DNA from 2 places in the Streptomyces sp. NRRL F-5650 genome. Region 1 is predicted to be linked to the other one. Evidence: riboswitches for the same ligand, from Rfam matches in the RefSeq annotation. Region 1 holds a riboswitch; the other holds the start of a gene.

Evidence for each region. A riboswitch is a leader RNA that binds a small molecule or an ion and turns the genes downstream of it on or off. The one in region 1 is predicted to bind thiamine pyrophosphate.
Region 2: it holds a riboswitch for thiamine pyrophosphate, as region 1 does, so the genes downstream of both, thiC (phosphomethylpyrimidine synthase ThiC) here and IG88_RS0113670 (thiamine ABC transporter substrate-binding protein) in region 1, are expected to answer to the same signal.

Annotation. Positions count from the first base shown of each region.
Region 1 covers NZ_JOGV01000011.1:199,961-203,844, reverse strand. The annotation lists gene IG88_RS0113675 (ABC transporter permease) at 1-1,072, opposite strand, end outside; gene IG88_RS0113670 (thiamine ABC transporter substrate-binding protein) at 1,048-2,094, opposite strand; TPP riboswitch at 2,234-2,339, opposite strand; gene rlmN (23S rRNA (adenine(2503)-C(2))-methyltransferase RlmN) at 2,395-3,507, opposite strand; gene IG88_RS0113655 (phosphatidate cytidylyltransferase) at 3,683-3,884, opposite strand, start outside.
Region 2 covers NZ_JOGV01000012.1:121,188-125,071, reverse strand. The annotation lists gene IG88_RS0114670 (VWA domain-containing protein) at 1-237, opposite strand, end outside; gene thiC (phosphomethylpyrimidine synthase ThiC) at 318-2,141, opposite strand; TPP riboswitch at 2,134-2,323, opposite strand; gene IG88_RS0114660 (YibE/F family protein) at 2,395-3,879, shown strand.

The sequences.
Region 1 (3,884 bases):
AGTTGCCGATCGCCTCGATCGGCGGGACGAGGAAGGCGCCGCCGTCCTCGCGGGTCAGCGCCCGGTAGTAGCCGAAGCCGGAGGCGCCCAGCGACCGCTGCACCAGCACCGCGAGCGGCAGCACCAGCAGGACCGCGATGACGCCCAGGACCCCGGCGAGCAGCGCCCACTGCCCCGCGCCGCGCGGCCGGCGCGCGGTCGTGCCCGCGTCCACCAGCCGCAGGGCCGTCTCGCGCCGCCGTACCGTCCAGGCGTGCACGGCGAGGACGGCGGCGACGGCCGCGAACTGGACCAGCGTCAGCACGGCGGCCGTGGACAGGTCGAAGACCTGGGAGGTCTGGCGGTAGATCTCCACCTCGAGGGTGGAGAAGGTGGGCCCGCCGAGGATCTGGACGACGCCGAAGGAGGTGAAGGTGAACAGGAAGACCATCAGCGCGGCGGCGGCCACGGCGGGCACCAGCGCGGGCAGCGTCACCTGCCGCCAGGCCCGCAGCCGGGAGGCGCCGAGCATCCGCGCGGCCTCCTCCTGCCGCGGATCGAGCTGCGCCCAGAGGCCGCCCACGGTGCGCACGACGACGGCGTAGTTGAAGAAGACGTGCGCGAGCAGGATCGCCCACACCGTGGTGTCCAGGCGCAGGCCCCACAGCTCGTCCAGCAGCCCGCCCCGCCCGACCAGCGCCAGGAACGCCGTCCCGACGACGACCGTCGGCAGCACGAACGGCACGGTCACCACGGCCCGCAGCACCTGTTTGCCGGGGAAGTCGAAGCGGGCGAAGACGTAGGCGCCGGGCAGCGCGATCAGCAGCGTGAGGGCGGTGGACGCCAGTGCCTGCCAGGTGGTGAACCACAGGACGTGCCGCACGTCGGACTGCGCGAGCACGTCCCCGAACCGCCCCACCTGCCAGGCCCCGTCGGCCTTCAGGCCGCGCGCGACGATGGCCGCGACGGGGTAGGCGAAGAACACCGCGAAGAACGCGACCGGCACGGCCATCAGACCGAGCCGCGCCGCGCTCCCGCGCACGCTCCCCACCGGCTTGCCCCGGTCGCTCACTTCAGTACGAGCGAGGTCCACGACTTGACCCACTGGTCGCGGTTGCCGGCGATCTTCGCCGGGTCGAGGGTCTGCGGGTCCTTGGCCTGCGGCCCGAACTTCGTGAACACCTCCGGGACCTGCGCGTCCTTCCGCACCGGGTGGACGAACATGTTCAGCGGCATGTCCTCCTGGAAGGTCTTGCTCAGCAGGAAGTCGAGGAGTGCCTTGCCGCCCTCGGGGTTCCTGGCGTTGGCGAGCAGGCCCGCGTACTCGACCTGCCGGAAGCAGGTCCCGTCGGCGACGCCCGTGGGGGCGGTGTCCGGCTGCGGGTCGGCGTAGACGACCTCGGCGGGCGGGGAGGAGGCGTAGGAGACGACCAGCGGGCGGTCGCCTCCCGCCTTCCTGCCGCCGGCCGAGCCGGAGAACTCCTCGTTGTACGCCTGCTCCCAGCCGTCGACGACCTTGACGCCGTTCGCCTTGAGCTTCTTCCAGTAGCCCTCCCAGCCGTCGTCCCCGTACCGGGCGGCGGTGCCGAGCAGGAAGCCGAGGCCCGGCGAGGAACTGCCCGCGTTCTCGGTGACGAGCAGGTCCTTGTAGGCGGGCTTGGCCAGGTCGTCGAAGGACTTCGGCGGTGCGAGCCGGTGCTTGTCGAAGTAGGCCCTGTCGTAGTTGACGCAGATGTCGCCGGTGTCGACGGGCGTGACCCGGTGCTTGTCCCGGTCGGCCCGGTACTCGGGCGGGACCCGGTCGGAGCCCTTCGCCTCGTACGGCTGGAACAGGCCGTTGTCCAGGGCGCGGGACAGCAGGGTGTTGTCGACGCCGAAGAAGACGTCGCCCTGCGGGTTGTCCTTGGTGAGGATCGCCTTGTTGACGGCCTGCCCGGCGTCGCCGTCCTCCAGGACCTTGACCTTGTACCCCGACTTCTTCTCGAAGGCCGCGATGACGTCCTTGGAGGCGGCCCACGAGTCGTGGCTGACCAGCGTCACCGTCTTGGAGCCGCCGGCGCCGCTGCCGCCCCCGTCGTCGGACGACGATCCGCAGGCGGCCAGCGTGCCGACCATGCCGAGCCCGACGGCCAGGACACTGACCTGCTTGGTGATGCCCTTCTTGGTGATGCTCACTGAATTCCTCCTGGGTGACCAGGAGAAGACGCGGCCCCGCCCGGGACCCCTGGCGAGGATCCCGGGCAGGGCGCAACAGCTCGAGTGGTGACCGATCTCCCTACCCAGAATGACCTGGGCCAGGTTCAGAGGGTCTGCGGCCGGTGCCGCACTCTCAGCGCTGTGGCGCTCCCCTGTCGGAATATGAAGATGTGACTGCGAATGACGTTGTACGGCGTTGACGTACTTCCGTCGGTCAGGTTACCGCTCGCTCGCGGCGAGCTGACCACACGCCCCGTCGATCTCCTGGCCACGGGTGTCCCGGATCGTCACCGGCACACCGTGCGCCGCGATCGCCTCCACGAACGCCTTCTCGTCCTCGGGCCGCGACGCGGTCCACTTGGAGCCGGGCGTGGGGTTGAGCGGGATCAGGTTGACGTGCACGGGCCTGCCCTTGAGCAGCCGCCCGAGCCGGTCGCCGCGCCAGGCCTGGTCGTTGATGTCGCGGATCAGGGCGTACTCGATGGACAGCCGCCGCCCGGACTTCGCCGCGTACTCGAACCCGGCGTCCAGCACCTCGCGCACCTTCCACCGCGTGTTGACGGGGACGAGGGTGTCGCGCAGCTCGTCGTCGGGAGCGTGCAGGGAGATGGCGAGGCGGCACTTGAAGCCCTCGTCGGCGAAGCGGTGGATCGCCGGGACGAGGCCGACCGTGGAGACGGTGATCCCGCGCTGGGAGAGCCCCAGTCCGTCGGGCTCGGGATCGGTGAGCCGGCGGACGGCGCCCACGACCCGGTTGTAGTTGGCGAGGGGCTCGCCCATGCCCATGAACACGATGTTGCTGAGCCGGGCGGGACCTCCCGGGACCTCGCCGTCCCTGAGCGCCCGCATGCCGTCCACGATCTGGTGCACGATCTCGGCGGTCGACAGGTTCCGGTCGAGTCCGGCCTGGCCGGTGGCGCAGAAGGGGCAGTTCATGCCGCAGCCCGCCTGGGAGCTGATGCACATCGTGACCCGGTCCGGGTAGCGCATGAGCACCGACTCGACGAGGGTCCCGTCGAACAGCTTCCACAGCGTCTTGCGCGTGGTCCCCTCGTCGGTCGACAGGTGCCGCACGACCGTCATCAGCTCGGGCAGCAGCGCCTCGCGCAAGCCCTCGCGCGAGCCGGCGGGGATGTCGGTCCACTGCTCGGGGTCGTGCGCGTACCGCGCGAAGTAGTGCTGCGAGAGCTGCTTCGCACGGAACGGCTTCTCACCGATCGCGGCGACAGCCTCCTTGCGCTCGGCGGGCGTGAGATCGGCGAGGTGCCGCGGCGGCCGCTTCGCTCCGCGGGGTGCGGCGAAGGTCAGCTCACCGGGGGCTGGACGGGCCACGGTCGGACAACTCCTCAGGACGGCGGGCCTGTGGCAACCCCCCGCGTCGGCGGGGACAACGGCAGGGCCGTGCCGGAGCCAGGAGACCTCACTGGAAGACCCCCGCCTCGGCGGGGACACACGGAAGGGCCCGCGGCCAAAAGCCGCAGGCCCTTCCCAGACTACCTGATCGCTGTCAACCCGACCCGACGAAGATCACCAGCAGCAGCCACACCACCGGCGCCGTCGGCAGCAGCGAGTCCAGCCGGTCCATGATGCCGCCGTGCCCCGGCAGGAGGGTGCCCATGTCCTTGATGCCGAGGTCGCGCTTGATCATGGACTCGCCGAGGTCGCCCAGCGTGGCGCTGACGGCGACCGCGAGGCCGAGCAGCAGGCCC
Region 2 (3,884 bases), on a different contig from region 1:
CGCCTCCGGCCCGGGACCGCCCAGCTTGCCCAGGTGCCGCACCGCGCCGGAGGAGTGACGGGGCTGGTTGTAGAAGACGAAGTCGCCGTCGTCCCGCACCCGTCCGGACGAGGTGAGCAGCAACGCCGAGGCATCGACCTCCGGGACGCCCGGCCCGTCCGCCCACACCAGTTCGACGCGCACCGCGGGGAAGTCGACGGCGACGTTGGCACCCTTGCTCAGTGAGGTGGCTGTCATGCGTCCAGTCTGCCGAGCGGCAACCCCGGCCGGGGAGAGGGCCGGCCCCCCAGACCTGTCCCCTCCCCGCACCGCTGCGCTCAGTCCGCGATCGGCAGGTAGACGCGGTTGCCCGCCGCCGCGAACTCCTTCGACTTCTGAGCCATGCCCTCCTCGATCTCGCCCCTGCTGCTGCCGTGCTCCCGGCGGATGTCCTGCGAGATCTTCATCGAACAGAACTTGGGCCCGCACATGGAGCAGAAGTGGGCCGTCTTGGCGGGCTCGGCCGGCAGTGTCTCGTCGTGGAACTCCCGCGCGGTGTCCGGGTCGAGGGACAGATTGAACTGGTCCTCCCACCGGAACTCGAACCGGGCGTCCGACAGCGCGTCGTCCCACTCCTGCGCACCGGGGTGGCCCTTGGCGAGGTCGGCGGCATGGGCGGCGATCTTGTAGGTGATGACGCCGGTCTTGACGTCGTCACGGTTGGGCAGCCCCAGGTGTTCCTTGGGCGTGACGTAGCAGAGCATGGCCGTGCCCCACCAGGCGATCATCGCGGCACCGATGCCGGAGGTGATGTGGTCGTACGCCGGCGCGACGTCCGTCGTCAGCGGGCCGAGCGTATAGAACGGAGCTTCATCACAGATCTCCTGCTGAAGGTCGATGTTCTCCTTGATCTTGTGCATCGGGACATGTCCCGGGCCCTCGATCATGGTCTGTACGTTGAAACGCTTGGCGATCCGGTTGAGTTCCCCGAGCGTGCGCAACTCGGCGAACTGCGCCTCGTCGTTGGCGTCCGCGATCGACCCGGGACGCAGGCCGTCGCCGAGGGAGTACGTGACGTCGTAGGCGGCGAGAATCTTGCAGAGCTCCTCGAAGTTCTCGTACAGGAAGGACTCCTTGTGGTGCGCCAGGCACCAGGCCGCCATGATCGAGCCGCCGCGCGAGACGATGCCGGTCTTGCGGTTGGCGGTCAGCGGTACGTACGGCAGGCGTACGCCCGCGTGTACCGTCATGTAGTCCACGCCCTGCTCGGCCTGCTCGATCACGGTGTCCTTGTAGATCTCCCAGGACAGTTCCTCGGCCCGGCCGTCGACCTTCTCCAGGGCCTGGTAAAGCGGCACGGTGCCGATCGGTACAGGGGAGTTGCGCAGGACCCACTCGCGTGTGGTGTGGATGTTGCGGCCGGTGGACAGGTCCATGACCGTGTCGGCGCCCCACCGGGTCGCCCAGGTCATCTTGTCGACCTCCTCCTCGATGGAGGACGTCACCGCCGAGTTGCCGATGTTGGCGTTGACCTTCACCAGAAACCGCTTGCCGATGATCATCGGCTCGATCTCCGGGTGGTTGACGTTGGCGGGCAGCACGGCCCGCCCTGCCGCGATCTCCTCGCGGACCACCTCCGGCGAGACGTTCTCCCGGACGGCCACGTACTCCATCTCCGGGGTGATCTCGCCGCGCCGCGCGTACGCGAGCTGCGTCACCGCGGTGCCGTCGCGGCCCCGGCGCGGCTGCCGCGGGCGGCCGGGGAAGACGGCGTCGAGGTTCCGCAGGCCGCCGCGGGGCGAGGTGTGCTTGATGCCGTCGTCCTCGGGGCGGACGGGACGGCCCGCGTACTCCTCGGTGTCGCCGCGCGCGATGATCCAGTTCTCCCGCAGCGGCGCCAGGCCCCTGCGGACATCGGTGTCGACGAGTGGATCGGTGTACGGGCCCGAGGTGTCGTACAACGTGACCGACTGCCCGTTGGTGAGGTGCACCTGACGGACCGGCACCCGCACATCGGGGCGCGAGCCCTCGACGTACGCCTTGTGCCAGCCGATGGACTTCCCGGCCTCCGTGGCTTCACTGGTCCCCGCGGCATCCGCCGAGGCGGAATTCTGCGCGGAGTCCTGTGCGGAGGCAGGCGTGCGTGCGTCCTTGATGGTCATGAGACCTACTCCCTACGCCGGCATTACCCGGTAACAGGTTCGGCGGTCGACGCAGCGGCTTCCGTCTCACGGCACTTCGTGGGATACGTCACTCGCCTTCGGAGACGTTTCCCGTGAAACATCGCTGGAACGGAGGTCAGCGCCCTCTCAGCCCGGTGCTCCGAGCTCCCGCGTGTACAAAGGTGCCACCACGCTAGCGCCCATTCGGGCGCGGTGACCAGAGGGCCCCTCCCGTTCTTGCGATGATCGGGCGGTGACCACACCGCAGCATCCCCCCTTCCCGCCGCACCGGCCCGGCCGCGGACCGGGCGCCGAAGAGGACGACGGCCGTGCGACCGGCCCTGTCCCCGTCGTCCCTCACGGCACGCTCGGCGGCAGACCGGAGGCTGACCACGGGCACACCCCGGAGGGCGGCGGACGGGACGCGGGGGGCGGGCACGGGCACTCGCACGCGCACAGCCACGGGCCCGCGGCGCCCGTCTCCCGGCACCTGCGGAAGGTCATCGCCGCGGTCCTGATCCCCTTCGCCGCAGCCGTGTTGGTCGGGCTCGCGGTCCTGTGGCCGGGCGGTGCGCCGCCCCACGAGCGCACGGGTGTCGGCTTCGACCGGCAGACACAGGAGGCCACGGTCACCAAGGTCGTCGCGCTGAGCTGCCAGGCGGCCAATCCCTCGGCCGGCACCCCGACCGGCGACACCTCCACCGCCGAGGGGTCGTCCGCGGTGCAGCAGGCCGAGGGCGAATGCAAGCGGGCCACCGTCCGCGTCGACACGGGGGACGACAAGGGCCGTACGTTCGACGAGATCGTGCAGCCGGACCAGTCACGGCAGTTGCACGAGGGACAGAAGGTGGTGGTCGCCTACGAGCCCTCCGCGCCCAAGGACCTGCAGTACTCGGTGACCGACGTCAACCGTCAACTCCCCCTTGGCCTGTTGGCCGGCATCTTCGCCCTCGCCGTCGTGGTCGTCGGACGACTGCGCGGCCTCATGGCCCTGATCTCGCTGGCGGTCAGTTTCCTGCTGCTGAACTTCTTCATTCTGCCCGCGATCCTGCAGGGCTCGAATCCGCTGGTCGTGGCGGTGATCGGGTCCAGTGCGATCATGCTGATCGCCCTGTACCTGTGTCACGGGCTGTCGGCCAGAACCTCCGTGGCCGTGCTCGGCACCCTGATCTCGTTGCTGCTGATCGGCGTGCTCGGGTCGCTGTTCATCGGCTGGGCCGCACTCACCGGCAACACGGACGACAACACCGGCCTCATCCACGGGCTGTACCCGTCCATCGACATGAGCGGGCTGCTGCTCGCCGGGGTCATCATCGGTTCGCTCGGTGTCCTCGACGACGTGACGGTCACCCAGACCTCGGCGGTCTGGGAACTCCACGAGGCCAACCCGGCGATGGGCTGGCGCGGCCTGTACCGCGCGGGCATCCGCATCGGCCGCGACCACATCGCCTCGGTCGTGAACACGCTCGTCCTGGCCTACGCCGGCGCCGCGCTGCCCCTGCTGCTGCTGTTCTCGATCGCGCAGAGCGGGGTGGGGACGGTCGCCAACAGCGAGCTGGTCGCTGAGGAGATCGTGCGTACGCTGGTCGGCTCGATCGGTCTGGTGGCCTCCGTGCCGGTCACCACCGCCCTCGCCGCCCTGGTCGTGTCGGCTGACCGGCCGACGCGGGCCCCGGAGCCGGCAGCCGGTGCGGGAGCGCCCGCGCGGAGCGGGCGGGGCCGTCGCCGCAAGCGCTGACGCGC